Regions from separate parts of the Gracilibacillus saliphilus genome, predicted to be linked through region 1. Evidence: riboswitches for the same ligand, from Rfam matches in the RefSeq annotation. Region 1 holds a riboswitch; each other region holds the start of a gene.

Region 1 (8,084 bases):
ATTTTAATTTTAGATGAGGCGACAAGTAGCATTGATACGATAACCGAATTAAAAATAACAGATGCATTAGAAACATTAATGGAAGGGAAAACTAGTTTTGTGATTGCGCATCGCTTGAATACGATCGAGAAGGCTGATATGATACTTGTTCTAAAGGAAGGAAAAATAATTGAAAAAGGTACCCATTCATCATTAATGAAAGAAAAAGGTTTTTATGCTAATCTAGTCACAACACAAACTGTTTATGATTGATACAAGTTTAGTTGGAATATAATAAAGTGAGACTTCCATCAGTGGGTGGTTTTAACCCACTGATGGATAGCGAAACTTATCAGGGTGTTAGCGTCCATAAAAGCATGAAGTGAGGTGTCTTACGGACGCGATAAAAAAGATGACAAAATCAACGTCACGGAGGTGGAATCAGTGGCAGCAGACGAGCGAGAAGATCAAGAATGGCAACAGGAAAAGCAAAGAGTAACAGATGTAGTGGAAGAAATTGATAAGAAAATCACAACCTTACAATCGAGAGTCAAAGGTTTAAAAGAAGATGTCATTGATATCAGACGTGATTTTTGGGAAGACGTAACAGTTAATATAGAAGAAATGGACGATAAAATTGAAACAGAAGCGAGTATTAAGCAGCAAGCTGAATTTCTCTCAGAACGTGAAAGAAGCCATGGACAGGTAAGTGAACGTTTAGACATCCTGCACCGATTAAAGGATAAACCTTATTTTGGACGGATTGACTTTCAAGAAGATGGGCAAACCGACGAACAGTCCATTTATATAGGTTTGGCTTCTGTGATGGATGAAGCGGAAGAGAATTTTCTAGTATATGACTGGAGAGCACCTATTTCGAGCATGTACTATGATTATCCACCAGGTCCGGCAAGTTATGACACCGTTCAAGGAAATATTTCCGGGGAAATAACGATAAAACGACAATATATGATTCGTAATGGCGAACTACAGGGAATGTTCGACACGGGGCTGACAATTGGTGATCATTTACTACAATCTGTACTAGGAAATCAGGCAAGCACAAAAATGAAAAGTATTGTCTCAACCATTCAAAAAGAACAGAACCAAATTATCCGGAATGAAAAAGCAAGAGTGCTAATTGTGCAAGGTGTTGCTGGTAGTGGTAAAACGTCAGCAGCATTACAGCGTGTAGCCTATTTATTGTATCGTTATCGCGAAACATTAACGTCAGAGCAAATTGTACTATTTTCACCAAATCCATTATTCAACAGCTATGTAGCAACCGTACTGCCGGAGCTTGGTGAAGATAATATGCAGCAGATGACCTTTTATCAATATTTACACCGTCAATTAGATGATAGCTTTCAATTGGAAACACCTTTCGAACAAATGGAATATTATCTGCAAAAAAGAGCAGAAAATTACGAGGCAAGAGTTGAAGCTATGCATTACAAAGCAAGTTTAGACTATAAAGAGCTAATTGATCGCTTTTTAGACCGATTGGCTAATCAAGGACTTGTTTTTCGTAATATCACATTTAGAGGGCAAACCGTCATTCCAAAACAAATGGTTGAAAAATACTTTTATCAAACAGAAAGTTCTTTAGCCATACCAGAACGTTTAGAAAAAGTAGCCAATTGGATTCTGTACCAATTGAAAAAGCTGGAGAAGATTGAACGAGAAAAAGATTGGGTATTAGAGGAAAGTGAACTATTGGAAAAGGCTGATTATGTCGATGTTCATCAAACATTACAAGAAGAAAACCGATTTTCAGAAGATACATTTGATGATTATGACCGTGAAGAGGAAATGTTACGCAAACGAGTAGTTGCTTGGCGATTACGTCCACTACGAAAAAAAGTAAAGCAACTTGCGTTTGTTGATCCGCTTAAATCGTTTCGTCAGTTGTTTACAAGCAAAGGGCGAATTGCAGATAAAGAAGTTACACTTCCAAATCAGTGGCAGGAAATATGTAGAATTACGGAAGACTATTTAAAACACAGATATTTAACATGGGAAGATGCACCTGCTTATATTTATTTTGAAAAAAGCTTGTTAGGATTTGATGCGCAGCGTGCGATTCAACACTTGTTTATCGATGAAGCGCAGGACTATACACCGTTTCAGTTTGCATTGATGAAGAAGATGTTCCCGGTTAGTCGCATGACTTTGTTAGGTGATATAAATCAAGCGATTTATGCGCATGCATTAAGAGAAGAGACTTTGTTATCCGAGAAATGGCAGGAAAAACATGAAAGAATCGTATTGACGAGAAGCTATCGTTCGACAGCACCGATTGTTGAATTCACTAAATCATTTATGCCAAATGGTGATCTAATTGAACCGTTTGAACGTGATGGAGAGACACCGGTCGTGATGGAATTGGAGCAACGTGATGTTTTAATTGAGAAAGTGCTCGATCAAATAAACGAATATGAACAAGAAGGCCATGAAACCATTGCATTAATCGGAAAAACGATGCAAGAATGTGTGGACATATATGAGCGATTAAAAAATCGTATCGACCTTCATTTAATGACACAGGAAGCACACATTTTTGAAAAAGGTATTGTCGTCATTCCTGCCTACTTGGCTAAAGGAATTGAATTCGATGCGGTTATCATTGCCGATGCATCTAATAACAATTTTTATGATGAATTAGAACGAAACTTATTTTATACAGCTTGTACGCGAGCGATGCACCAACTAGCTTTATTTACAATCGGCAAGCCCACTCACTTTATCGAAAATATCCCTAAACAGAAATATCGCCATTATAAAGTCCATCAAATTTGGGACAAAGGGACAGGGTGAACCACGAGAAATTCACCCTGTTCTATTCTTGTAAGTAAAGAAAGTATAAAATAAGTGTAATAACTGTGTTAAACGAAGCAGTTATTTTGAAATGTTTGATGTATATTTGCAAAGCTCCGACTAATTACTTTGTTTTCCGTGGGCACGGCCTCAACTAACTTTGCAAAAAAATCACTTTCCAAAGTGGATTTTCGGCTCGAGCTATTCCCACAGGAGTCACCGTAATTAGTCTCAGCTATGAGAGATGCAACAACTATTGTGATAAGTAATAGGTTGACTTTTTTACAATGGACAAAGTGAAAATCGCTATCCGTGAGTATAAAAGTAGTTGTGTTACTTCATGCTAGTTTTGAAGAGCAGCACTTAACGAAGGCCGCCCGCTTTCACTCCAGTGGGAATTGTTTGGCCTGAAGATCCACTTTTTTGAGCGGGCTTTGCTCAAAAAAGTTAGCTGAAGGGCAAACCCCACGGAAAGGGAAGTGGGCAGCCGGAGTGGTGGTCAAGCTGTCCAAATATTTCATCATTACTACCTTAGTAATAATGGTCCGGCGGGATTTGCCGGTTTTTCTTATGAGCACAACATTTTTCATTTTTTGTAGATTGTGGCAAGATATTATAGACAATGAACAAAGGAGGAATTTGAGATGGTAAATAGTTTGCAAGCAACTACTACACTACATAATGGTGTAAAGATGCCATGGTTTGGTCTAGGTGTTTTCTTAGTGGAAGAAGGAGAAGAAGTTTATAATTCTGTTAAGTGGGCACTAGAACACGGCTATAAAAGTATTGATACGGCAGCCGTTTATGGTAATGAAGAAGGTGTAGGAAAAGCAATCAAAGATTCTGGTATTCCTCGTGAAGAATTATTTATTACTTCTAAGCTTTGGAATGGAGATCAAGGTTACGAAGAAACTCTTCAAGCTTTCGAAACAAGTTTAAATAAATTGGGACTGGAATATTTAGATTTATATTTAATTCATTGGCCAGTTCCAGAACTAAATAAATATAAAGAGTCCTGGAAGGCGATGGAGAAATTATATAACGATGGAAAAATCCGCGCGATCGGTGTAAGTAACTTTAAGGAGCACCATTTAGAAGATTTGATCAGTGAAGCTCAAGTAGCACCAATGGTAAACCAAGTTGAATATCATCCACATTTACAACAACGTAGTTTACATGAATTCTGTAAACAACATAATATTCAGCTAGAGGCGTGGTCTCCACTGAAACAAGGGAAAATATTAGATGATCCAACATTAACAGATATTGCGAAACGTCATGGTAAATCAACAGCTCAAGTTATTTTGCGGTGGGATCTACAACAAGAGGTTGTGACTATTCCGAAATCAGTAAAACAACATCGTATTCAAGATAATGCAGATGTATTTGATTTTGAATTAACAGAAGAGGAAATGAAATTAATTCAAGATATGAATAAAGAAGAGCGTGTCGGTCCAGACCCGGACGAATTTAATAAGCGATAATTTTTAAAATAAGAACCCGTTTCTAAATGAAGTGGGTTCTTGTTTAATGAGGACGAGAGAACTTACTCTTCTATTTTTTAAAATGCAATGGTTGATCAACGTTTTTTGATTATAAAGAAGCAGTGTTTCGCAATAAAGAAGCAATGTTTCGCAATAAACAAGTCCCATTTCGCAATAAACAACTGCATAATAAAAAAGCTATCTCTTTAAAAGAGGTACGGGACTATCACAGGCTAACTTCTTACGCGGAAAACCTCTTATTCTAATTGTTAGATTCACTCTTGTTTTAAGCGGACGCTTTGCGCTTTTCTTATCGGACACTTGCAATTTTAGTCGAACATGATGTATCGTAAATAACAGATAGATAAACATCTAGGAGGATGCAAGATGGCATTTGTAATAACAGAACCATGTGAAACAGAAAAATCTGGCGAATGTACAACAGTGTGTCCGGTAGACTGTATTGTTGAAGGACCAGATCAATTTTATATAGATCCAGATATTTGTATCGATTGTGGAGCATGTAAAGCAGTATGTCCGGTAGATGCAATTGAAGAGGAGTATGATCTTACTCCAGATCAAGAATTATATTTAGAAAAAGCAGAAGCCTTTTTTGCAAAAGATTAAAGAAAGCGACCATTTTGGAAGTGGTCGCTTTCTTTTTTCTAATGGATCGACCTTATAAGTAACGAATCTTAAAGCTCGGTTAACCATTTTCACTTTTGCTTACTTACTCGAAACGGGTTGTTGCATCAAAGTAGTATGTTTTATTTTAGATAAAATCAAGAGACCGATAATAGCTCCTGTTACACTGCTAACAAGGAATCCTGGTAAAAATGCTAGAGCGCCAACTGAACTTCCCATCAATAATTTGGCAAATGGAACAGATAGTAAAGCACCTATCACACCAGTACCGATTATTTCTCCTAATCCTGCCATGACTCTTTTTCTCGTCCATCGATATAAATAACCAGCAAGTAATGCTCCAATCATACCACCTGGAAATGCAAGCAAAGTTCCTATTCCTAATAAATTACGTAAAAGCCCGATAGTAACAGCTATGATAACAGCGGGAACAGGACCAAGAGTTACAGCTGCCATCACATTAACGGCATGTTGTACAGGATATGCTTTGGCAATTCCGGTTGGAAACCATAAAAATTGGGAACCTAATGTACCGATCGCAATAAAAACAGCCATAGTGGTTAATAATAACGTACGATTCATGCAAATCCTCCTATAAAAATAGAAAGTGCATCACTAAGTAAAAAAACCAGATTCCTAATCAGAACCTGGCTATACCATGCAAATAGTTTAGCTACTTCCCTCCGCTGGTATAAACCAGATCAGGTTCTTAGAGTTAAAAAGCTGTAAATGCTTTTTTCTCAGCTTGTACAAAACAAGCACCCCTAGTAGTGATAACACTTATGTAATTACCAAGATTGTAGCAAAAAAAAGCTAATTGTCAAGATGTCATTACTTTGAAATCGAGATAGTAAAAGGTTTATAATGATTTTAACAATAATGAAGGAGGCATCTTATGGAACTTAAAGGAATTCACCATGTGTCAGCTATTACAGCTAGTGCTAAAGACAATTATCATTTTTATACAGATGTTTTAGGATTGCGCTTAGTTAAAAAAACAGTAAATCAGGATGATCCAAGTATGTATCATTTATTTTACGCAGATGAAATCGGACGACCTGGAACAGATTTAACCTTTTTTGAAATAACGAATGCGGGTCATACGTATCCAGGTAATAATAGTATATCTTATACTTCTTTAAGGGTTACTAGTGATGAGGCGTTACATTACTGGGAAGATCGCTTGGACGATAATGATGTTGTCCACGACGGAATTGGAGAAAAATTCGGGCGTAAAATATTACCTTTTCAAGATCATGAAGGACAGCGTCTTGTTCTCGTATCTGACGAAAATAACAAAGGGGTAGCAGCAGGTAAACCATGGGATAAAAGTTCAGTACCAAAGGAATATGGTATTACGGGATTGGGACCTGTTCGATTTACTGTCCCAGATTTAGCACCAACTAAAAGAATTTTATCAGGGGTACTTGGATTCCGTGATGCAGGGTCCTACACTAGTTCTGATGACCAAGCAAACATACAAGTGTTTGAAACAGGCGAAGGTGGTACAGGTGCAGAAGTGCATATCGAAGTTCGCCCGGAATTACAAAAGGAGCGTCCTGGAAGGGGGAGTGTACATCATGTCGCATTTCGTGTAGCCGATTATCAAGAACTTGAACACTGGCATAAGAGAATTACTAAGGAACGATTGCCAAACTCAGGGCTTGTCGATCGATATTATTTTCAATCGTTATATTTTCGTGAACCTAATGGTATATTGATTGAACTAGCGACAGATGGGCCAGGATTTGATACAGATGAAAAAGTTGAACACCTAGGGGAAAGCATTGCCCTGCCACCATTTCTGGAAGATAAGCGCGACGAAATCGAAGCCAATCTTCTTCCTTTAGAAACAAAAATAGATAAGTGAGTCTAAGCTCATTCATCGGTATTAGTCGATGGTGAGCTTATAGCTCATGTGCTATACTAGTTATCGGCTAGTTTAAAGGGGGACCGTAACATGACATTTTCACCAAAAGCAATTTGTTTAGATATGGATGGCACATTGCTGAATAATTACAATCAATTAACGGAAAACACACTCGACATTATTCAAAAGATAAGAAAAACAGGAATACGAGTGTTTATCGTGACAGGTCGTTCTTATAATGAAGTGTTTGACTCTGCACCATCTGACTTAGAATTGGACGGCTTTGTTACAGCAAATGGTATGATTACATATGTTGCTGGAGAAAAACTGTTAGAACATAGCTTATCCACAGAACTTGTGGATAAAGTTATAGAATCTGCAAGAACTCACCGTATTTATTATGAGGTACATCCCAATGACGGGGAGCGACTTTCCTTAAAAGCGGATCGAGGATATATGGAGTCCATGATCAGCGGAGACAAGCCTGATGAAGTAGGAATCAATGAATGGCTGGAAAGAGAAGCCGCAATCGAGCAGGATATTCATTGGCATGACCATTTACCAGAACAGAAGTATGCGAAAATGTACTGCTTTACAAAAGACCATGAAAAAATGAAAGTATGGATTGAAGAGCTGAAGAAGATGAAAAGTGAAACGAATTTTACCACTTCATCCTCTTCTCATCATAACGTAGAAGTAATGGTAGAAGGGGTAAACAAAGCAACCGGAATTGAAGCATTGTTGGAACATTATCAGCTCAGCCCGGAAGATGCCATGGCTATCGGGGATAGTAATAACGATATCCCAATGATGAAATATGTAGGTTATCCGGTGGCCATGTTCAATGCGACCGATCAAATTAAATCGTTAGTAAAGGAAATCACAGAGTTTACAAACGATAAAGAAGGCGTTTATTACTTTTTAAAAGACTACTTCCAACACAAGCTATAATCAGCTTGTGTTTTTCATTGCAAAAACGTGTGCTTCCAAGTAAATATGGGTTGGGTGCGGACATTTGTTCCGCTATTCATCGAAAATAGTGCTAATAGGGCCGAAATGAGCCAAATAAGGGATTCAATGTCCGCTCAATAAATTCGTATTAATAACTGCATAAGACTAGAAGTCTCTTATTTTTTGTTTGTATTTGTTTTGTTCTGTGATAAAATGGTAAACAAATACAAGTAAAAATAAACAATAATTGAATACGGTTACACTAAAGGAGGATATGAATGGCACGTTATATGTTTATCATGGAGTGTAAGGAAGGTTCACAAGAGGAATATAAGAAA
Region 2 (8,084 bases), on a different contig from region 1:
TCTTGTTCCCAGATAGTTAATAACCACTTTTGCATTTCTAACCTTGTGAACTCATCTAATGCCGAAAAAGGTTCATCTAAACAGATAAAAGATTGTGGACTTAAAAGACTTCGAACAAATGCAACACGCTGGCGCATTCCACCAGATAATTCGTGGGGATATGCGTTGGCATACTCTCTTAACCCGGCCCGTTCCAACATTTCTAGCGCTTTTTGTTTATCAGGTTTTTGATGTAATTCCACACTTAACACAACATTTTCTAGAACGGTACGCCATGGAAAAAGCGAAGGTGTTTGTGGCATATAGCTTATCGATCCTTTTTTACCATTGATTGCCTCATTATCTAAACGAATTGTGCCATGATCGGCTTGATAGAGCCCGCCAATCAAGTGAAAAATAGTACTTTTTCCACTGCCAGATGGTCCGAGTAAGGAAACGAATTCACCATCGTTCACGTGTAAATCTAAGTGATCAAGAATAGTTAGTTCACCAAAGCTTTTTGAAATATTTTCTAGTTCTAGCGTACTCATGACTGTTCCCCCTTACCCGGATGCCATTTTAAAATGATTTTTTCTGCAGCAATGATAATAGCGAAAAAAATCAGGCATAAGATCATAATAAATAAAATCGCTACAAAAACTCGATCAGTACGGAATGATGATGAGGCTAGCGTCATGTATACACCAATTCCTTTGTTAGCACCTAACCATTCCGAGATGACAGCTCCCATAACACTATAGGTAGCGGAAATTTTTAGTCCGGAAAACATTTGTGGAACTGCATGAGGCAGCTCCAGTTTTGTGAAAATTTGTTTCTTCGTTGCACCAGCCATTTTCATATAATGAATTAATTCCGGATTTGTATGTCTTAATCCATCGATTGTCGATACCGCAACCGGGAAGAAACATACTAATGTAATAATTAATAGTTTAGGTGTAACACCAAATCCAAACCAAATAACAAGTAAAGGTGCGAGTACAATAATCGGGATATTTTGCGACATAATCAGCAATGGATAGAGTGCTTCACGGATTTTAGGCATTAGATGAAGCATAATCGCAATGAGTAAACCTACACTTACACCAATGGCAAATCCGCTCACAGTTAAAAATACAGTTGATAAGATATGATGCTGATAATTACTCCAGCCATTAATCGCCTCTTGTATAATAACAGTAGGTGCAGGAAGAACCCAGGTCGGAATAGCTAATATCCGACTGGATAATTCCCATATAATTAAAATACCGACGATCAAACTGACTGGTAAAAAAGACTTTCTAAACATAGAGCATGCTCCTATTGGTTTACTGGACACTTTTTAATGTTTACTGGACACTTTTCGTGATTTATTGGACACTTTTGACCTTTTTCTGGACACTTTTTTTAATTTGCTGGACACTTTCCGGAATTTACTGGACACTTTTCCAATTAACGATACTTCTTCGTCAATTCACTCATGGAAGCTTGATGATCTTTTTGTGAATAGATCTTCACTTGCGAAATCACACTTGGGCAGTCTAACTCATGCATACGTTGATTCATTTTTTCGATAACAGTTAATAACTTTGCCAGTTCGCCCTCCATTGTTGTTTCTAATGGATGAACTTGATAGTAGACACCTGCTTGTTCGATAATCTTGATTGCTTCATCAACAAAAGGAATTGAATCTTCCCCATTAGGTGTCTTCGGAATGATTTGTACACTAACTAATGCTTCAGCCATTCATACCCCTCCATTATTCTGGTAAAAATTCGTTTGTATATGCTGCATCAACGTCTAGTTCGCGTTCTAATAGGTCATTTTCAAACATGAATTCTGCGTAATTGCTCCAGACTTCTTCTGATTGTTCGCCCCATCTATCCGCATCATCTTGGTATCTTGGTGATATCCATTCCTGACTGGCATGAACTAATTCTTCGTCTAAATCTGGTTGCGCTTCTATTAAAATGTCAGCTGCTTCTTCTGGATTGTCTATCGCATCCTGATAACCGCGATTAACTGCTGCCACGAATTTTTTGATTGTTTCTGGATTTTCTTCGATCATCTCTTCATTTGTGGTAATAACAGGTGTATAGTAGTCTAGTTTTTCTGAATAGTCTGTAAGATAAATCATATCAATTTCCTTACCTCGAAGTTCTGCTTCGATTCCAGTCCAGCCATAGTAAATCCAAGCAAAATCTACATCACGTTCAACTGCTGTGAAAAAGTCAGTATTGCCCATATTGACGATCTCGACATCTTCAACAGATGCATCTTCCTGTTTCATTAACGCATCAATAACTGCCGATTCAACAGGAGCACCCCAACCACCATACGTTTTTCCGGCAAAATCTACAGGAGATGTGATTTCTTTTTCCACTGGTGCGGCAAATCCGGAAGTATTGTGTTGGATTACTGCTGCAATCGATACGAGCGGAATATCTTGTGTGCGGGCTTCTGTTACTTGTTCTTGATAACTAATACCAAATTCTGCTTGACCTGAAGCTACAGTCTGATCTGCTCCTGCTTCTCCTGGCATAACGATCTCTACATCTAATCCTTCATCTGCGAAATATTCTTTTGATTGCGCAACATACAGTCCGGTATGATTAGTGTTAGGTGTCCAATCTAATACTAAGGTAACTTCTTCTAATTCTTCTGGTGTGCTTTCTTCATTCCCGCAACCTGCGAGTATAAACATACCTATTATGGCAAATAAAAATTTTTTCATGATGAATCCCCCTATTTTTTATCTTTTTAGCGGAACATATAAGAAAGCGCCCTAGACTTATAGCCTAGGGCGCATACAGATATCTCATCTCATATGTTCCCTACGCTGGTGCTAACCAGATCAGGTTCTAAGGGTCAGCATCTTACGGATACAGTCTCAACCGGCAACACCGGTCCCCCTACATTTCATATAATATTGCTAACTTCTACTTTGACATAATTCGTGTTTTTCTTCAAGTTTTGACCATTTAAAAAACGAACCTCTAATAAAAGAGATTCGTTTTTTAATTATTATCCATGAATTTTACTAGCTACTTCAACAACACGTTTTGCCTGATGTTTAACCGCATCTTGAACATTTTCTACCATAGAGCCGTCTTCCTGGCTTTGGGTAACACTTGTACCATATGGATTACCGCCAGCTGCAAATAGTGAATCATCGGAATATCCTGGAGGAACAATGATGGCACCCCAATGCATCATAGATGTATAAAGACTTAAAACAGTAGCTTCCTGTCCACCATGGGGATTAGAAGCTGAAGTCATCGCACTTACTACTTTGTTAACAGTCTTACCTGATGCCCATAGCCCACCTTGCGTGTCGATAAATTGCTTCATTTGAGAAGCAACATTTCCAAAACGAGTTGGCGTACTGAAGATGATAGCATCTGCCCATTCTAAGTCTTCCGTTGTTGCAACAGGAACATCTTTGGTTTCTTCCACGTGTTTTTGCCAGCCAGGATTTTGAGCAATCGCTTCTTTTGGTGCTGTTTCAGCAACTCTTACTACTCTTACTTCCGCTCCTGCTTCTTTTACTGCGTCTGCTGCCCAGTTTGCTAATTGATAGTTTATACCTGTAGAACTATAATAAACTACTGCTACTTTTACCATATTGATAAAACTCCTTTTCTTGTTAGATATTATTGGTTTGCCCCGTTTAATAAAATCTATGCATTTATCTCGGAATCGAGATATTAACAATTTACCATATGATTATCTCAGTTTCAAGATAAATGATTGAGAAAAACATGGTGTTATGCTCCATGTTTAATCAAACGTTAAGCCTGCCTCAACCAACGTATTATAACGGATCACATTTCCTACTTCCTGATAATCAAAATGAATGATTGCTTGTTTGCCATATAAAATAATTTCCCCTTCTGGAGCCATCATGGTCATCGCCATTACAGATTGTGGTGTACCCTCACGTATTTTTGTAATAATCTCCTCTTTTTCGGATTCTTCAGTTGTATCCAATACAACCTCATCACCTACGATCACCTTAACACGGTGATAGATGTCTTCAGGAACTATCATATCTTTAAAGGGGAGATTTGCTATCGCTAATACTCCAGTGTCGTTATCACAACCTGTCAATTCAAACATAATGTTTTGATCATCTGTTAAGTAATACTCTAATTGTTGACAGGATACTTCACTTATTGTTTCTACTTCAACAAAGTTATCTTGCGTCGCATCTTCTTTTACGGTATACTCTCCATTCTGAAAAATATAAGTATCAAACACAGAGCTACCTTCAACTGTAATGTTTACCCCTCGCATGGTGGCTTCCTCATTGTTTTCTGTTTTTTGAATAAATTGTTCCAAAGCGACTAAGTTTATCGTTTCATCAGGTGCAATGACCATATCATGTTCTTCATCAACGATCCGCTTTATGGCAATTGCACTACTTTGTCCTGGATAGGATTCTGCAACTGCACCATGGGTGACTTGAACTTTTTCGCCTCTCATAAGTGAATCAGCCATGCTATCTTCTATATTGTCGAGGCTGAAACTAATTGCATTCCCTGCTTCTTCATGCTGTTCTGGATGGAACTCAGAAATGGATGGATCTAATCGATTCTCGACAACTAATACACTATTGTCCCCTATGTTAGCGACATAACCTTCCATCACATTTTGCACATCATTATTTTCATCATCTTGCGATTTATTCCCGTTATCCAAATTTGTACCACAAGCAGTTACGAATAATATCGTGATAATACCGAGTACATATTTCAACACAATCGCCTCCCTTTTTCTATTAGTCGTTGCCCTTTGAAAAAGGTTACACTAAAAAAAAGAATGGACATTCAAACATCCATTCTTCATCTTCATTTATTCTCCTGTTTCGGCAAACTTTTTAATCCGTTTCCCAATCTCATCACGTACTCGACGGAAAACTTGCCACTTCTCTTCGTCTGTTCCTTCTGCTTTTGCCGGGTCATCAAATCCCCAGTGTTCATTACGGATACCAAACGGGATAACAGGACATTTATCTCGTGCATCACCACATAATGTCACAACCATATTTGAATTTCTTAGTATTTCCAAGTCAATTTTGTCAGAGGTTTGCTCAGAAATATCAATACCGACTTCATTCATCGCTTTGACTGCATTTGGGTTTAATCCATGTGCCTCAATTCCTGCACTGTAAACATTCCAGTCATCACCTAAAAAATTTTTTCCCCAACCTTCTGCCATTTGACTGCGACAAGAATTACCTGTACATAAAAAGTAAATGGTTTTTTTCGCCACTTTACATTCCTCCTAATAGTTAAAATAATAATAGTGTCAGATATAGACCCACTAGTGTAATAAATAAAATCGGGATCGTGAGAATAATCCCAGTCTTAAAATAAGTACCCCAGGAGATTTTTACACCTTTTTGGGATAGAACATGTAGCCATAAAAGCGTTGCTAATGAACCAATCGGAGTGATCTTTGGACCTAAGTCAGAACCAATCACATTCGCGTAGATCAATGCTTCACGTACTACACCAGATGTATTTGTTTCGGCAATCGCCAATGCATCAATCAGTACCGTAGGCATATTATTCATCACGGAAGATAATATTGCCGCTATAAAGCCCATAGCGACAGTAGCACTGAATAATCCTTGATCTGCACTCCATTGAATGAGATCTGCCAATACGTCGGTAAGCCCGGCATTACGAAGACCATAAACAACGACATACATACCAATAGAGAAGAAAACAATTTCCCATGGTGCTCCTTTAACTACTTCTGTCGTATTAACCGCTGCACTATTTCGTGCCATGATTAAGAAAAAGATAGCAACGATTCCAGCTATAATGGACACTGGAACAGCAATAAATTCACTAACAAAATAACCAACTAATAGTATCGCAAGAACATACCATGACAGATGAAACATTTTTATGTCTTTTAATGCGTCAGATGGCTGTTTTAAATGATCGAGCTGATATGTTTTCGGAATATTTTTCTTAAAGTATAAATATAATACCACTATTGTTGCTAAGATGGAGAATAAATTTGGAATGATCATTCTTGAAGCATATTCAACAAAACCAATTTCAAAGAAATCTGCTGAAACAATATTGACCAAGTTACTCACAACTAATGGCAATGAAGTCGTATCAGCAATAAATCCACTCGCCATGATAAAAGGAAAAACCATTTTTTCACTAAATTGCAGATTGCGTACCATCGCAAGTACTATCGGTGTTAATATCAAAGCAGCACCATCGTTAGCGAAAAAAGCAGCCACTAGTGCACCTAGCAAACTTATATAGACAAACATTTTAATACCGTGACCCTTTGCAAGGCGTGCCATATGTAAGGCAGCCCATTCAAAAAAGCCGATTTCATCCAGTATTAACGAAATAATGATAATTGCTACAAATGCAAGTGTTGCATTCCAGACGATTCCAGTTACTTCTAAGACATCCTGAAATCCGACGACTCCTACGAGCAACGCTAATACAGCCCCACCGATCGCTGACCAACCAATTGATAAATTTTTAGGTTGCCAGATCACTAGTACTAACGTTGCCAAAAAGATGATAATAGCTAAGATAACATCTAACAAAATATCCGTCCCCCTACTAACAACATGTAATTCTTGTTCCGTTTTTCTCTAATTCTATTAACTTGTCTTCCTGACTAGGTAGTTGTTCCAAAATAGACTTCATTAGCCCGAACCATTCACTTTCGTGATTTAAGGAATAAAATACCCATTGTCCTTTTCGTTCTTCTTTGATTAAGCCTACATCTCGTAATTTCCGCAAATGCTGACTGATTGATGGCTGGCTCATTTGAAAAATTTCAACGAACTCACAAACACAACAAGTCTGATTTTCGATTAATTTCATCATGGTAAGTCTTGTTTTATCCCCTAACACCTTAAAAATTGGTGCAACTTTTTCAATTTGAAATTCCGTTTTGGCAGTCATTTTCATCCCCCTTTTTCATTCGAATATAACTATATAACAATATGCTTATATGATCAACGCATAAAACCTATCTTTACAAAAAATTAATAAAGGAAGAGGCTATTTTGCCTCTTCCTCTAATCCTCTAATAAAAACAAGATACAATAGATAAAGGATCGAAACTAGTACAATGGAAAGGTACACTGCTCCAACTATTTGTTGTTCGTTAATCAAATAATTATTACAAATTTGCACAGGTGTTCCGAGATAAAGCCATGCCAATAAACCGAACATCGATACCAAATTGATATAAAGAAAGCTCTTGAATATTCCCCCTATTTTTCGCCAGCTATTTCTCCATAAAAACCCGAGAAGCGGGAGTGATACAAACTTCCAAACTTCTATTTCTATTTCTGTTAAAGCATCATCCAATGAACGGGGAAGCATCCAGAAAATCAACACCCCCACTGCAAGTAACATGCCAGCTACACCATTCTCGTTCCACTTTTTCAGAAAACGCCAATCACGATTGCCATGTAATAAAACACCAACTAATATGAGTAAAGGTAATTGCAGAAACATATGCAGAACCATTATTGATTCAAGACTTTCTCTAGTACCAGGGGCTAGTAAGAGGATAAAAAATAAGATGGCCAGTTTCATCATATCTCCCTCTCTAACCTTTCCACGATATATTCTGAAGCAGCCTTAATATCAGTATAATCTAGTACATTCTCTAAATATCCATGCTTATTAACAAAGTAAAAAGCTGAATTGTGGGAAAAGCCATCGTACTCATCTGGGATAACGATCACCCCAAAAGCGTCTAATAAAGATTTTAGCTCCAGCTTTTCTGGAACCCTTGCCATTCGCCACGTTTCTCCATCACTTTGAAAATATTGCCGATAGTTTTCTAATGTTTCTGGATCATCTCGCTCAGGATCAAAACTTATCGTTAGAAAGATAATCTCTTCCCCTGTATAAGATGTGGGAATGCTTTGATATACCTCAGCAAAGTTTCTTTCTAACTCTGGACAAACTGTGGTACAAGCTGTATAAACAAAGGTGATCAACACATTTTTCCCACGAAATGATTCCATTGTATACTTTCGTTCTTTGCTATCTTCTAATATTACCTCTGGGAACTTTGGTTTCGCCTCTATCAAATTGTTCTTT
Region 3 (8,084 bases), on a different contig from region 1:
GTTTCGAATTTTGATATTGTACGACAAATATTAATGCTCCAAAAATAACGACGAGCACTAATACAAAAATGACCATTTTCTTCACTTTAAACGCTCCTTTGTTGAACAATTAAATAAATGTGAATAGCAAAGATGACAAGAAAGGCGATCAATGCTTGAAAAGGAATGGATGCAAAACCAAAGTAATTCACATATGTTGTAGTACATGGAATGATACCACATCCATCACCAGCCTCTTGTAATCCAGGAACTTTCTGTATCAAATAATGATAGCTGGAAACTAAGATTCCGATTCCACTTAAAATGACCCCTGGAAAAGCGTAACGAATATCTTTTTTATAAACTGCGTATCCATAAATGACTACAAGTGGATACATTAGAATTCGTTGATACCAGCACAATTCACAAGGTATGAATTTCATAATTTCGGAATAAAACAAACTTCCCATCGTTGCCATTAGACTCGCGGCCCAACTAATAAATAACAGTATTTCCTTTCGCTTGTCCATTTCGTTCACATTCTCCTTTCACATTAATTATACATACAAGGCAAGGAAAAACAAATGAATGATTTGTGTAAAATTTCGCCAACGTAAAAAGAAGCAACTTAAAAAAGCTGCTTCACCCTACATATTGATAATATACTTTTTTAGCTTCTTGTACATTTTTTGTGCCGTGAATGAGCGTACGTCCATCTCGGAATATGACCACACGATATTTATCGATCTCAAATGATAACAAATATGGATTGCTAAACAATTTAATGTGTTGATTGCGTTCCAAATGTTTTTTCATTTCATCAAAGTGAATGATTTTTTCTGCACTCGTTCTAATTTGGACCGTATTCCGACCACACAGTACGGCTGTTTTCAACTGCGCTTGATAAGTTAAATGTGGATACTGTTTTTTTGAGCAAGATGGACATGTTTCATCCTTTAAACTAGCTACTTTCAATTCCATTTGTTGATTTTTCCACAGATCAAAGGCAATTAATTTTCCAGAAAGTGCATCGAGATTTTCAGTCAGTATTTTCAGTACCTCTGTTACCTGATGAGAGACAACCATCTGTACTGCTGGACTAATAATGCCAACTGTATCACATGTTGCACCATCACTTGGTATATGATCCATCAAGCATTGTAAACAAGGGGTTTCCTCTGGTAAGACGGTGAATGTTACCCCATAACTTGCCACACACGCTCCATAGATCCATGGTTTATGATGCTTTTGACAAATATCGTTAATGATTAATCTCGTATCAAAATTGTCTGTGGCATCGATTACTAGGTTCGCTTGTGGAACAATTGCTTCCAGTTCATCAACTCCAGCATCGATCACCTCTGCATGAATGTTGTTCAAATGATTAATCTCTTCCAATCGTTTCTTTGCAGCAATTACTTTAGGTGTTTGCATGCGGACATCTTCTTCAGAAAAAAGCTGCTGCCGCTGCAAATTGGTTTCTTCCACATAATCACGATCGATCAAGGTTAACGTGCCAACCCCTGCTCGTGCTAACATTTCCGCACTGCTTGAACCAAGTGCACCAACACCAACAATGACAACATGGCTTTCCTGTAATCTTTTTTGCCCTGTTTCACCAATAGGATCGAAGAGCATTTGACGATGATAGCGATTATTCACCAACACTTATCCCTTCCTTAGGACTGCTTGCCACCGCGTATTCCTTCTTCGCAATCCGACCTGCTTCAAACCCTAGTCTGCCAGCTTCCACTGCTAACTTCATCGCTTCAGCCATCTTGACAGGATCATTGGCACCAGAAACAGCTGTATTGAGAAGAACACCATCTGCGCCTAATTCCATTGCATAGGCAGCATCTTTTGGCGAACCAATCCCTGCATCCACAATTACAGGTACACTAGCTTGCTCGATAATAAATTGCAAGTTTAATGGATTAATAATCCCTTGCCCAGATCCAATTGGTGATGCACCTGGCATAATGGCATGTGCGCCTAGCTCCTCTAACTTTCTGGCAAGTACAACATCATCAGACGTGTATGGCAGTACAGTGAAACCTTCCGCAAGTAAAGTCTCGGTCGCTTTTAACGTTTCTACCGGATCTGGCAGTAATGTTTTGTCACAACCGATTACTTCTACTTTCACCATATCACATAACCCCGATGCATCTGCTAATTTAGCGATTCTGACCGCTTCTTCTGCATTTTTAGCACCAGCAGTATTTGGCAGAAAACGATATTTCTTTAAATCTATTTTTTCGAGAAAATTGGGTTGGTCCGGATCAAAAATATTCATCCGACGCACCGAAAAAGTCAGTACCTCTGTTTCTGATACATCTACTGCCTGTTTCTGGATATCATAGTTTGGATATTTTCCTGTTCCTAAAAATAATCGTGATTGAAAGGTATCATTACCTACTTGTAGCATTATTTTTCATCCTCCTCCAACAAAATGGACAATTTCCAATCGGTCACCTTCTGAAATTGCCGTTTCTTTATGTTTTTCCTTTTTTAAAATGGTTTGATTATGCTCGACAATTAATGATTTCTTCTCCAAACGTAATTCTTGGATTAACTCTTCAATATTGGTGATCCCTTCACTAACTTCTAATGGATCACCATTTACGATAATCTCCAAAATCAACCCTCCTTTTGTGAGCCTTCACTTTAAACAGATAGAAGGCTTTCTCTTCTCAAGGAAAATGTATCTAAATAGATTGGATCGACTGATTTTCCTTCGATCATATCTGCCATAAATAAAGCAGTTTTAGGCGCCAGTAATATACCATTACGATAATGTCCTGTTGCAACATATAATCCTGATACATCTGGTACTTCGCCTAAATAAGGAAAACCGTCTTTCGTTAAGGGACGTATACCCGCCCAAACCTTCTCTATCGTTGCCTGGTTTAATGCAGGGAGTATCTGTTTGGCACGTGATAACAAATGCAGGACACTTGCTACTTTCACCTCTTTATCCGTTTGATTTGGCTTCGATGTGGCGCCAATAATGATCCGGTTACCTCTTTTCGGAACAAGGTAACAGCCTTCTGTAAAGATCGTTGATTGAATCAGAGGCTTTTTTGTCACAACAGACAGACATTCTCCTTTTACAGGTGTGAGTTCTTGCATGTACCGAGAAAAATGTGAGCTCTTAAATCCACAAGTGATAATGATCCTGTCAGCAGTATACGTTTTTTTATCTGTCTTCACACCTGTCACTTTACCGTTTTCGATGATGAGATCGTCTACCTTCGTCTGTTCCATTATGACCGCACCTTTATGTTCAGCAGCCTTCGCAAAGCCATTCGTTACGTGAGGAGCTGATACTTGCCCTTCTCTTGGACAATAAAGAGCTGCATAAAAATCGGTTGTCATTTCTTTTTCCGGGATACTCCCTGGTGAGATCACCTTTGCCTCTGCTCCTTGTTCTGTTTGAAAGCTAGCAATTCGTTTTAACGTATCCAGCTCATCTTGATGATAGACAAGCTTTAAGGCACCTTTTTCGATTAATTGAATGTCCATACCACTTCCTTGCATCAGTTCTTCCGCTAAATCAGGGTATAATTCCCTGCTTTCTTTAGCAAATTGAAATAACGGTGAATCCTGCTCAAACTCCATTTGCACACCGAGCATGCCAGCTGCTGCACTGGATGCCTCTGCAGCAATTTTATTTTCTTCTAACAGCAACACCTTGTAACCTCTTTTACTTAACTGATAGGCAATCGAAGCTCCCATTACTCCACCGCCAACAATGATCTGATCATATAATTTATTCACACTGTTCCTCCTTCCTCGCGTCGAACACTTGACGATAACACTTTATTGCTTCGGTAGGATCTTCGGCATCCCATACCCCTGACATAATCGCAACACCACTAGCCCCCACCTCTTGTACTTGGTTCATATTTTGTTCCGTAATCCCGCCAATTGCGATGACAGGAATAGAAACGTTTTTGATGACATCAGCTAACGCGGTAATGCCTCTTGGTTCGAGTCCAGGTTTAGAGTTACTTGAAAAAATATGCCCATAGATTAGAAAATCTGCACCATTATGTTCTTCCGTAATGGCTTCTTCCAAGGAATGGACGGACTTACCGATACGGAGTGCCGGGAAGGAGTGCTTCACATCAGCAACCGGAATACTATGATAGGCAAGCTGTACGCCACAGCATTTTTTTATCGACGCTACATCTACACGGTCATTGATAATGATCCGTTCAGCAGGAACACCAGCTTCTATCAAAAAATCAATCATTTCCAAGATTTCTTTCGCCGTTTTGGTCTTTTCTCGTAGATGAATATAATTTATGTGAGCAATCTGTTCCGATACAAGCTGCAAATGTTGTTCTGTTAATCTCCCATTTGAAATAAGGTGTATTCCATGCATTGTTTCTACTCCTTTATTTAGAGGAAGTGAAAATAGAAAAACCACCCATCCAGCATGGACGAGTGGTATGTATCAAAAGCTACAATTTGGTTGCTTTTCTACCACTTCCCTCCGCTGGTGTTAACCAGATCAGGTTCAAAGGGTCCGAAGATTCGTCTCAGCCAAATGGCTCCCCTAGTGTTCTTACGTATTATTTTTTCTTATATGAAAAGGATAACATAGTATGGCATAATCGCCAATAAAAAATTTTCCATTTTTATGTTTAATCATTTTCACTTAAGGGTAGATATATAATAGAGATGATCAATAGAAAGGATGTTGAAAGCAATGGCACAAAAAGATGAAAAATTACAAGCATTAATTGATGGATTAAATGAAGATTTAGCAAATGAATATGCGGCAACAATCATGTATACGTATCATGCATCTGTTGTTTCAGGATTATATCGTTCTTTCTTAAAACCTTTTTTTGAAGATGAAATAAATGATGAGATCGGACATGCTTTATACTTATCTGACAAAATTAAAACATTAGGTGGTACACCAACTACAACACCAGCAAAAGTTGAACAATTAACAGACGTTCAAGCCATGTTAGAAGCTACACTTAAAGCTGAAACAGAAACGATTGAGCGCTATGAAGAAAGAAAACAACAGGCAGATGAGCTTGGTTTAACCGAACTTGTTGTGAAATTAGAAGATATTATTGCAGATGAAACAAGCCATAAAGAAGAAACAGAACGACTTTTGTCAGATAAGAGCTTTCAATAACTCGTTAACCCCTTTTTTTCATATATAGAAAAAACAACTTCCACTAACCAGGAGGTTGTTTTTTTGTCCCTTTTCCTGATTCCTATAAAAAGGAAATGCTAGTAATCTATGATATAATAGAAAGAAAAGCTTCTGTGAGGTGAGGATATGAGGGATACTTTATTTGAGGAAATTGATGGTTTGTACGATGAAATGGTGGAAATGCGCAGGTTTTTACATCAATATCCTGAGCTTTCCTTTCAAGAATATAAAACAGCTGCGTTTATTCAGGAGCAATATAAAATATTAGATATTCCATATCAAGCAAATGTCGGTGGAAATGGTGTTGTAGCCACTTTAAAAGGAGCTAAACCTGGTAAAACCGTGGCATTGCGCGCGGACTTTGATGCACTACCTATTCAAGATGAAAAAGATTTGCCTTATAAGTCCAAAAACGACGGTGTGATGCATGCCTGTGGACACGACGGACACACGACGACATTACTTGCTGTAGCTAAAGTACTTAAGAAATATCAAAATGAACTGGCGGGTACCGTTGTGTTTATCCATCAACATGCAGAAGAGCTTGCCCCTGGTGGTGCTAAGCCGATGATTGAAGCAGGAGTACTGGAGAATGTTGATGTTGTTTACGGTACACACCTTTGGACCAATACCCCATATGGAATCGTTCAGACATCAAGAGGAAACTTTATGGCAGCAGCAGATCACTTCACCATTGAAATAAAAGGAAAAGGTGGCCATGGAGCAATGCCACACCAAACGAAAGATCCGATTGTAGTCGGTTCACAACTTGTAACGAATCTACAGCAAATTGTTTCAAGACGGATTGATCCATTAGAAACAGTCGTCCTATCGATCGGGCAATTTCATGCAGGTGATGCGTACAATGTTATTCCAGATGTAGCGATGATTGATGGAACGGTACGCACCTTTAATCAGGACGTGCAACATTTTATAAAAGAGGAAATCGAAAAAGTGATAAAAGGCACATGTATTGGCTATGATGTATCCTATGATTTTGATTATGCCTACGGATATAGACCCGTTGTCAACCATGCCGAGCATGCTGAAAAAGTATTAGCTGCTGCCGAACAAGTGAAAGAAGTAGAGAAGGCTGAAATGATTGTACCTAGTATGACAGGTGAAGACTTTGCCTACTATTTAGAAGAAAAACCTGGTGCTTATTTCTTTACAGGAGCCCAAATCGAAAATGGCTTCGTGCCACACCATCACCCTCTGTTTAACTTTGATGAGCGAGCAATGAAAATAGCAGCCAAAACATTAATAGCTGCTACGTTGAATGTAAATGAATAAGTTAATAAAGAAGTTTTTCAAGTTACAACAAAACGTGACCATCATTTTATTTTTGATGCTCACGTTTTTAGTTTAGATAATTGTTGCTGTTCCTTGGAAAAATATCATTCCTCCGTGGATAAAGGCAAATATCCTAGGAAGAACATGGGTTATCCAAGGAGCAGAGCTTAATATCCACGGAAGAGCACGCGTTATCCAAGGAGCAGAACTTGATATTCAAGAAAGGTGGTATCGATCCTTATTTACTTAGTGAATCCGTTCGGCTGTGTATCCTTCTTCCTCCAAAATCGAACGAATATGAGGCTCTTGTAATAAATGAAGACTACCTACCATCACAAAATATGTATCTGCTTCATCCTCTTCTAGAAAGCGAACGATTTGCTCTGCCATATTCTGATTTCTGTCATCATTGATTGCTTTCATAAATGCTTCGTTTTCTTCTTGCATTTCCGAAGAACTACCCTCTTCTTCAGACAATACTTCAAGCAATTCTTCTTCATCACCTTGCTCATACGTTTCAAACAGTTTCTCCATTTGCTGTTGATACTCAATCACAGTTACTAAGGAAGATGCCAACATTGCCTCTTGATATTCTTCAGATGTATCTGCAAAGATTTCCAGTTGCTCTTCTGCGGTTTCTAGATCAATTATTTCTTTGCCATCATCCGCTGCTTTATTCAGAAAATATTGATCAACCCCTTGGGTATAGCCTAACTGTTGTGTCATGAGCTGCTGAATCGTATTTGCTAATATCCATGGTTTGTAAAATTCAACCGCTTCTATCGGGATACCAAACTGACTTAGCGTCTCTTCCATATCTGAATAGACATCACCTGACTGAAATATGATCTTTGACTGTCGAACCATCTTGATAAGTCCCTAACGACATATTTATTTGTTGCATTTCCGATTGATCAACATTCGTTATATCAACCTCAGGAACAACCACATCCGCTTTTAAATACGCCTTTTCTATTTCTTCATGCAAAGGATAAAAATCTGCTACACCTGCATGAATCGTTCCTTGTAAATATACTTCCGTATTTTCATCTTCCACTTTCCACAAGAATCCACCTGGGCCATCTGCTCTGCCAACCGTTTGGATAACCTCAATACCTTCATCCGCGAGCTCATCTAATTGATCTTGACCTGCCTCCAAAGGATTACCTACTACATTTACAAACTCTAACTGTTCTAACTCTTGTAATACCGAAAAATCTTCCACTTGATTATCTTGCAACGAAATGGATTCCAAAGAAGAAAACTGCTGCAAACCTTCCAAATTGGAAATGTCGGCGTCTGTTAAATTTAATTCCGTCACATTCTCTGCTTCTTCTTCTGAGAATGAATCACCTAACTCTGCTTCAACCGCTGCTTCTAAGTTAGCATCTTCAAAGTTTATTGACTCTTGATTACAACCGATCAGAGCCAATGGAATAATTAGTAATAATATTATCTTTTTAATATTTTGCAAATGAAATATCCCCTTTCTCTGCTAAAACCTTTGTCTACACTCATTTATTTTTTCCTCTTTTAGCAAAGACGAAATGTGATTGATATTTGGTATTTTTTACCTAAAACAGTATATATGATAACAGAAATAAATTCAACTCTTTCCCAAACTTCACATAAA
Region 4 (8,084 bases), on a different contig from region 1:
AAAGATAAAGTACAACAATTCCAGTAATCATATACAACAAAAAGTTAGGATTATGGACAAACAACAATCCAATAAATAGAGCAGTTAATGTCAATAATTTAAAACTAGGATTTATCTGATGTAACCAGGTTGGTTGGTAACTAATACTAATAGACATACATATCATCCTTCAAGATATTTTCTTGCACTCTGGAAAGATCTAAGATTTCCATAAGTTCCCCATCTTTTATTCGCCATTCCTTCGTTGCATATAATTCAACTATTTCAGGCTGATGGGTAACCATCACAATCGTGATGCCATTTTTTCGGCATTCTTCAAAAAGTTCAAGCATTTGAAAAGTGTTTTTGGCATCTTGACCAAAGGTCGGTTCATCCAAAAGTAGAATATCAACATCTGCAATGGTAGCGGTTGCTACACTTAATCGTTTCTTTTGACCAATAGATAATTGATAGGGATGGTGGTCTTTAACATGATATAAGTTATATCTTTTTAAATGTGCTTCTATCCTATCAGCAAACTCTTCTGGGTGAGCCTCACTATTTTTCAAAGAGTGCTCTAGTTCGGCATAAACACTATTCGTGATAAATTGCAGTTCAGGATTTTGGAACACATACCCCATCTTCCGATAATCACATGTGTTAATATTATCTGATAAAAAATAGTTAATCTCTCCTGATGTTTTAATCAATTGCATTATTGCAAGCATCAACGTACTTTTACCTGAACCATTTTCACCAGTTATCGCTAGCCAGTCACCTCGATGAATCACTGCATCGTTAACATGCATTTTTATTTGTTTTTGGTAGTAACCATGAAAGGAATCCATGGTTATAATCGGTTGATGCATGTTATCATATTGGGCATAATTAGGAAGTTGCCGGGCATAGTCATCCCAAATGTTTGGATACCATATTCCATATTGATACAACTTACTTCGGAATCGATTGAAGATATCGTTCGGTTCACCATCAGCCACTATAGCACCTATTTCATCTAAAATAATGACCCGATCAACTAAGGGTAAAACATGGTCAATTTTATGTTCTACAATCACAACTGTCTTATCTTCTGAAACTTCCTTCAAGGTATCCCAAACTTGTTTCGTGCCAACCTGATCCAGCATAGCAGTTGGTTCATCTAAGAACAACACTTCAGGTTCCAAGGCTAATACCGATGCTATCGCAAGCCGTTGTTTCATACCGCCTGATAATTGTTGGATAGAAACGTGTTGATCCGCTAATTGTAAACCAACCTGATCTAGGTATTGGCTAATTAAGGAAGCCATATTTTGCTGAGGTATGTTTCTATTTTCTAGTACAAAAGCAATCTCCTCATCTACATAAGGCATACAAAACTGGGCATCTGGATCCTGAAAAACCATTCCATACGATTCTGAAATCTTCCGTTTATCAGCTTTAATAGGTACTTCTATCACGTCAGGTATTAAGCCAGCCAATATCTGAAGTAAGGTGGACTTTCCCGATCCTGATGGACCGACAAGCAATACTTTCTCACCTTGTTGAATGGATAGTGAAACATCTTTAAATAATAATGATGTTTCATTTGGATATTTAGCTCGTAAATTTTTCACTTCAAGCATGCCAATTTACCTCATCTCATCTTCGAGTCTTTGATAATCATCATTAGTTACTGGACGGATTGCCTTTGTGACACCTGTTTTGTCCAATGCTTCTACCAAGTAATAAGCAAATACACCCGTAATCAATATCGATCCTACTAATCTGGCAACGATCAATAATGTAAGATTCCATAATGCTAATGAATCGATATAACCATAAAAAACATCTAATAATAGTGATCCTATCGCAGCGCCTATTGCTGCTAGACAAGTAACATACAGACGATAACTCTTATATCGATACATAGCAAAGATTAGTTCACAGCCTAATCCCTGTATAAGACCATATAAAAGGAGTGATATACCCCATTGTCCACCAAATAAAAACTCTCCTTGAGCAGCTGCGAGTTCTGCTAATAAAGCAATACCCGGCTTGCGAATAATCAGAAAAGCTACTGTTGCAGCCATAAACCACATACCGTATATTAACTGATCCACATGTAAACCAAGTATCCCTACAAAGCTGTATAATGGACCCCACAGTTTGTAGATAACACTAAAAATAAAGGCAATAACAATTGTTATTAAAATATCAGTCAAAGTTAATGTTTTTCTCATCTACATCCATCTCCTTTTTTAAATTAAGAATAAGTATTCGTCTAGTCTTACCCGTTCTTGATCACTCACTTAGTTACAGCAAAACCCTCCTCCAAACACAAAAAGCCACTATCCATACATACGTAGAGATAGTGGCTATACTTATCCATATAAAAAGTATTGCAATATATTAGATACTAGCCACTTCCCTACGCTGGTATAAGCCAGATCAGGTTCTAAGGGTCTTAAAGTAGCACTTTAATCTCAGTCTTTAAAAGACACCCCTAGTGGAATGTGTTGATAATATTTAATTCGACTTCATCATATCAAATTTTTCCATATTGTCAAGAAAATTTTTTTGAAAATCAGATTGCATGAATCGATATTTTTTGATATAGTTGGTAACAACGTAAAACAATTAAATATTTTGCTTCAATTTTTATTGAAGTGAGAATAGAGGTGCAAAAACCATTAGTACATAGTGGGAGGCTGGTGTTGCCTGAGAAAGCTATCGAAAGGGGAATTTGCCGAAGTAAAATAAGTATGCATCAGCTTATTTTACTGGTCCTTCATTGAATAAATGCAGGGCTGTCATATAGTGCCACACTATATGGAGGGCTATCTCACGCATCGAATCCAATTTGAATTCCAGATGCAACAATGCCCTCATTGTTGCATCTTTTTATTTTCAATTGGTGATGAGATACCCTCTATTCAATGGAACTAGTCAAATTGTTTTAAATCTTTGAATAGAGGTGGATATATCATGAACTTTGGACGTGTATTAACAGCGATGGTAACTCCCTTTGATCAAAATGGAGAGATTGATTATGGAAAAACAGAACGATTAATTAATTATTTACTACAAAATGGAACTGATGCACTAGTTGTTGCCGGAACAACTGGAGAATCTCCTACACTATCAAAAGAAGAGAAATTATCTCTCATTAAATTTACGGTTAAAGTCGTTAATGGTCGCGTACCTGTCATAGCAGGGACAGGATCAAACAACACTCGTGAATCTATAGAAATGACGAAAAAGGCGGAGACGATTGGTGTAGATGGAGTTATGCTTGTTGCACCCTACTACAATAAACCTTCACAGGAAGGCTTGTATCAACACTTTAAAGTCATTGCGGAATCTACCACACTCCCAGTGATGTTGTATAATATTCCGGGTAGAACTAGTGTAAATGTGAATCCTGAAACGATTATTGAACTTGCTAAAATCGATAATATCGTTTCTGTAAAAGAAGCTAGTGGTAACCTCGATGTGATGACCAAAATCATTCGAGAAACAGACCAGGACTTCTCTCTATACAGTGGTGATGATAATTTGACACTTCCTGCTGTTGCCATTGGTGCAAATGGAATTGTATCAGTCTCTTCACATATCATTGGTAACGAAATGAATGAAATGGTTGCTGCTTGTCAAAATGGCGATTTCTGGAGAGCGCAGGAGTTACATCAATATTTACTCCCAATTATGCAAACGATGTTTATGGCACCAAGTCCTACACCGGTAAAGGCAGCTCTAGGGTTGAATGGTATAGACGTAGGAAATGTCCGTTTACCATTAGTACCATTAAACGAAGAAGAAATGCAAATATTAAGACACCATTTACATTTCCTTCAAGAAAATTATTATGCTGGTTAATATAAAAACAGTTCACTAACTATAAAGTGAACTGTTTTCATTTTTTTCATATAAAGAAAACATTAAACCATTGGTGGCACATTTTTACAATGGGTTAGAAATTGCTATTTATGAGTAAAAACAACCACGTTACCTCATGCTAGCGTTGTAGAGCAGATCTTAGCGAAGCCCGCACACTTCCACTCCTGTGGGAATGGTTTGACCTGAAGATCCACTTTTTCGAGTGGGTTTTGCTCGCAAAAGTTAGCTGAAGGGCAAACCCCACGGAAAGGGAAGTGGGCAGCCGGAGTGGCGGTTAAGCTGTTCAAGTATTTCATAATGGAAGCTAGAGAAATGGTAAATCTTTAGCTTTTAGGACTGAGCGTTTGTTGCTCAGTTTTTCTTATGCTAATTCGGCAATTACGTGTGCTAAAAGTATTGTTCTAGGGACAAATGAATCTAATTCCAGATATTCGCTTTCTCGATGGGCTCTTCCCCCGATGGGTCCTAGTCCATCAACAGTTGGTATACCTAAAGCTGATGTGAACGAAGCGTCAGATCCACCACCTGTTTCTGTATCTTTGATAAAAATATCTAGTTCGTCCCCGACTCGTTTTATAATCCGAAGCAGTTTTTCTGTTTGTTCCGTTTTTTCCATCGGTGGGCGATTAATATCACCTTCGATTTTTACTTTTGTTCCATCTACTTCTGTATTAGCCATAATTGCAGCAATTTGTTCTTTAATTTCTTCTGCTTGTTCTTGTGTTCGAAAGCGCACATCTATTTGTGCTGTTGCATGATCGGAAACAGTATTTACAGAGGTTCCACCTTCTATTAATCCGACATTGACATGAATCCCTTCTTCTTCATCGGTAATATCGTATAATTGAATAATTTTATACGCTAACTCTTCGATTGCGCTTCTCCCCTTTTCCGGTTCAATACCAGAATGAGCTGCTTTTCCGATCACTTCTAATTTATAAAGCCCTTTTCCTCTTCTTGCTGAGACGATTGCTCCGTTTTTTCGGGCAGGTTCCATTACTAAAGCAAATTTTTTATTTTGCGCATGTTTCTCGATTAATGCTCTGGAGCTTGGAGAACCGATTTCTTCATCACTAGTAAGTAATATTTCCACCTGTTCGACAGCCGCTTTCTTATGTTCTAGTAATGCTTTCATCGCATAATATACTGAAACAAGACTTGCTTTCATATCGATTACTCCAGGTCCGTATGCTCGATTCCCATTAATATGAAATGGTCTTTCATTAGCTGTTCCCTTTTCAAAAACGGTATCCATGTGTGTAAGGATTAATATTGTTTGTTTTGAAGGATCCACATTCTTTTTTCGAATAATTAAATGATTGCCTGCTTCTTCTTGTTTCACTTCTTCCACTTCGAAATCAATTTGTTGATATATTTGTTTCATGACTGCTCCTACTTTATCGACACCAGCTTTATCGTAGGAGCCACTATCAATATTGACTAACTGTTCTAACATGTTCAACATATGCTCTTGTTGTTCTTTTAAATAACTTTTCATCTCATTCCCTAACTTTCTATATATTGATTATGAAAATCATACTATAACTTTGTCGATTTTGCTATACTATTCATGGCTACTAATATTTTAGAATGGAGCGTATTTTATGAAGATATTTGTTGATGCAGACGCTTGTCCGGTTACTGAAATCATTTTAGACGAGGCTAGGCGTTTTGTAATAGATGTGATACTAGTAAAAAGTTACAGCCATTTTTCGTTACAAGATACACCTAAACATGTAACAGTAAAATATGTAGATGACGGAGCTGATGCAGTTGACTACCGCATTGTACAAATGGTTCAGCATAATGATCTCGTCATTACACAGGACTATGGGCTTGCAGCACTTTGTTTAGAGAAAGGTTGCTTTTGTTTGCATCATGTTGGTTTTACTTATTCAAAGGATAAAATAAACCAAATGTTACAAGAGCGACATGTAAATGCTAAAGCTAGAAAAGCTGGTATACGAACGAAAGGCCCAAAGAAATTTACCGATGAACAAAAAAATAGCTTCCGCATGAAGTTACGAAAGCTATTGGAGCTATATTAATCTTTTTCCTCTTCTTCAATGATTTCAGCAATTCGGCTAATTTGCCAACGTTTTGCTGTTTCATCATTGATTTCATATACTTTACCTGCTCGCAGTAATTCCTTGTTATAAGTGGATTGCACGAGCATTTTTACCTTTTTTGCCATTAGTCTTCCTCACCTTCTGTTATATAAGCACTTAGCCAACGAGTACAAGCTTGTTTCCAATCTACTGTATTAGGATGTTCATCAGCAAGACCCAAACCATGTCTGCCGTCTTGATAAATATGTAACTCATAAGGGATTTGATAGTGTTGCAATACCTCTGCATATTTTAAGCTATTTACTGATAACACCGATTGATCATTTGCAGTAGACCAGATAAATGCGGGCGGAGTATTTTCATGTGCAATTTTCTCACATGAATACTGATCAATCAATTGTTGATCTGGATTTTCACCGAGTAAATTTGTTTTACTACCTTCATGTGTAAATTCGTCCATGGTAATCACTGGATAACATAGGATTTGGAAATCAGGTCTTGATGTATAACCTTTTGATTCTAAGTAACGATTACTTATTATCGCTGCAAGGTGACCACCGGCAGAAAAACCTAATACCCCTATTTTATGTTGATCATTCAATCCCCAATCAGTTCTTTTGATTTTCATCGTTTGGATAGCCTGTTGTGCCTGTTCAATCGTTTCTTGTTGTGAAATCGGTGCAACTTGGTATCTTAATACACATGCATGAAATCCATTTTGATTTAACCACTTTGCGACAGGTTCCCCTTCATGATAAGCACGATGACCATAGCCTCCTCCTGGTATAACTAAGATGATCGGTGCTGTCCGACCTTCCTCGATTAAGTACGGTGTAATACTTGGAACATCTTGATGCAAAAATTCCTCTTCCCATTTTACGTTGTCTTTCTCAATTATTTGCAATGAACCAACCACCTTCCATAAATTATTTTTTCAAAAATAGGTGAATATCCCATCCCAAATTGTATTTCGTGCATAGGCTACTATCAAGTGATGAAAGTTTACAGAAGGAAGGGGAATGCTTAATGCATCATCACCACTATCAAATGGCACCTCAACAATTTCGCCATCCACAACAGCCACACGGGCAAGAAAGATTTTTCGGACCAATCGGACCATTAGGAGCAGGTTTACTAGGTTTTGGGTTAGGATATTTAGGAGGCGAACTCCTTGACGGTCCACCGGGGCCATATCCATACCCGCCACATCCACCTTACTACAATTATCCTCCATATGGACCACCATTTCCACCAGGACCATATGGACCAGGATCGCCGTATTTTGGACCTTTTTAAAAATTGACTTTCAACATTGTAAATCAGAGAACATGAATAGCTAAATTTATAAGGAAGCGCAGGATGATCCAAGGAGCATGATGAATGCTTCCTTGGATATTCGTTTCTATTCCTTGGGTTCATACTTTTGCCAAGGAACAGAGCTCTTCCATTGTATAACAAAGAGATCAGTTTCTGACTGATCTCTTAAAGTGTTTAGTGTATACCTTTAGGAATTGCATTGTTAATCGTTTATGCTTTTAGAACAAGTGCATACTTAAATAACGTTCACCTGTATCTGGAGCAATGCAGACAACTTTTTTACCTGCTCCAAGTTTTTTTGCTAGTTGGATAGCAGCAAAAACTGCTGCGCCTGCTGAAGGACCAACAAAAATTCCTTCTTCAGATGTTAGCCGTTTGAATGTGTTTACTGCGTCTTCATCTGCGATTTGAATAATTTCATCATAGATAGAAGTGTTTAAAATATCAGGAACAAAACCAGGACTTGTGCCAACTAACTTGTGTTTACCTGGTTTACCACCAGATAGTACAGGCGATCCTTTAGGCTCGACAACAGCAATATGCAGATCGGGCAATTCTTCCCTTAATGCTTCACCAGTACCTGTAATAGTTCCACCAGTTCCGGCTGTTGCAACAAATCCATCTAAGTCATGGTTTGTTTGTTCTAAAATTTCAAGAGCTGTCGTTTTTCGGTGAATATCTGGATTTGCCTTATTTTCAAACTGTTGTGGCATAAAGCTATCGGGAATTTCTTCAACTAATTCTTTTGCCTTTTTAATAGCTCCAGGCATTTTTTCTGCACTCGGTGTCAAAACCACTTTAGCACCATATGCTTTTAAAATATTGATACGTTCCTGCGTCATA

What was found. A riboswitch is a leader RNA that binds a small molecule or an ion and turns the genes downstream of it on or off. The one in region 1 is predicted to bind thiamine pyrophosphate.
Region 2: it holds a riboswitch for thiamine pyrophosphate, as region 1 does, so the genes downstream of both, GHT08_RS13280 (ABC transporter substrate-binding protein) here and thiW (energy coupling factor transporter S component ThiW) in region 1, are expected to answer to the same signal.
Region 3: it holds a riboswitch for thiamine pyrophosphate, as region 1 does, so the genes downstream of both, tenI (thiazole tautomerase TenI) here and thiW (energy coupling factor transporter S component ThiW) in region 1, are expected to answer to the same signal.
Region 4: it holds a riboswitch for thiamine pyrophosphate, as region 1 does, so the genes downstream of both, GHT08_RS13500 (ECF transporter S component) here and thiW (energy coupling factor transporter S component ThiW) in region 1, are expected to answer to the same signal.

The regions. Positions count from the first base shown of each region.
Region 1 is NZ_WJEB01000002.1:144,628-152,711, forward strand. It holds gene GHT08_RS04920 (ABC transporter ATP-binding protein) at 1-252, shown strand, start outside; gene helD (RNA polymerase recycling motor HelD) at 424-2,796, shown strand; gene GHT08_RS04930 (aldo/keto reductase) at 3,441-4,280, shown strand; gene GHT08_RS04935 (indolepyruvate ferredoxin oxidoreductase subunit alpha) at 4,668-4,907, shown strand; gene thiW (energy coupling factor transporter S component ThiW) at 5,007-5,507, opposite strand; TPP riboswitch at 5,587-5,701, opposite strand; gene GHT08_RS04945 (ring-cleaving dioxygenase) at 5,821-6,795, shown strand; gene GHT08_RS04950 (Cof-type HAD-IIB family hydrolase) at 6,886-7,746, shown strand; gene GHT08_RS04955 (L-rhamnose mutarotase) at 8,025-8,084, shown strand, end outside.
Region 2 is NZ_WJEB01000019.1:103,996-112,079, forward strand. It holds gene GHT08_RS13265 (ABC transporter ATP-binding protein) at 1-530, opposite strand, end outside; gene GHT08_RS13270 (ABC transporter permease) at 527-1,285, opposite strand; gene GHT08_RS13275 (thiamine-binding protein) at 1,429-1,722, opposite strand; gene GHT08_RS13280 (ABC transporter substrate-binding protein) at 1,736-2,710, opposite strand; TPP riboswitch at 2,791-2,900, opposite strand; gene wrbA (NAD(P)H:quinone oxidoreductase) at 3,001-3,600, opposite strand; gene GHT08_RS13290 (DUF3221 domain-containing protein) at 3,757-4,734, opposite strand; gene arsC (arsenate reductase (thioredoxin)) at 4,831-5,250, opposite strand; gene GHT08_RS13300 (arsenic transporter) at 5,270-6,565, opposite strand; gene GHT08_RS13305 (ArsR/SmtB family transcription factor) at 6,582-6,929, opposite strand; gene GHT08_RS13310 (hypothetical protein) at 7,029-7,571, opposite strand; gene GHT08_RS13315 (SCO family protein) at 7,571-8,084, opposite strand, start outside.
Region 3 is NZ_WJEB01000038.1:25,438-33,521, forward strand. It holds gene GHT08_RS18780 (thioredoxin family protein) at 1-85, opposite strand, end outside; gene GHT08_RS18785 (disulfide oxidoreductase) at 87-509, opposite strand; gene GHT08_RS18790 (MoeB/ThiF family adenylyltransferase) at 622-1,641, opposite strand; gene GHT08_RS18795 (thiazole synthase) at 1,634-2,404, opposite strand; gene thiS (sulfur carrier protein ThiS) at 2,411-2,614, opposite strand; gene thiO (glycine oxidase ThiO) at 2,644-3,756, opposite strand; gene tenI (thiazole tautomerase TenI) at 3,749-4,366, opposite strand; TPP riboswitch at 4,456-4,552, opposite strand; gene GHT08_RS18815 (ferritin-like domain-containing protein) at 4,694-5,137, shown strand; gene GHT08_RS18820 (M20 metallopeptidase family protein) at 5,285-6,451, shown strand; gene GHT08_RS18825 (TraB/GumN family protein) at 6,698-7,318, opposite strand; gene GHT08_RS22435 (TraB/GumN family protein) at 7,281-7,925, opposite strand.
Region 4 is NZ_WJEB01000020.1:18,347-26,430, reverse strand. It holds gene GHT08_RS13510 (energy-coupling factor transporter transmembrane component T family protein) at 1-157, opposite strand, end outside; gene GHT08_RS13505 (ABC transporter ATP-binding protein) at 147-1,601, opposite strand; gene GHT08_RS13500 (ECF transporter S component) at 1,608-2,198, opposite strand; TPP riboswitch at 2,367-2,473, opposite strand; lysine riboswitch at 2,624-2,806, shown strand; gene dapA (4-hydroxy-tetrahydrodipicolinate synthase) at 2,944-3,834, shown strand; gene GHT08_RS13490 (M20 family metallopeptidase) at 4,217-5,353, opposite strand; gene GHT08_RS13485 (YaiI/YqxD family protein) at 5,460-5,903, shown strand; gene GHT08_RS13480 (hypothetical protein) at 5,900-6,049, opposite strand; gene GHT08_RS13475 (alpha/beta hydrolase) at 6,049-6,828, opposite strand; gene GHT08_RS13470 (hypothetical protein) at 6,951-7,220, shown strand; gene cysK (cysteine synthase A) at 7,460-8,084, opposite strand, start outside.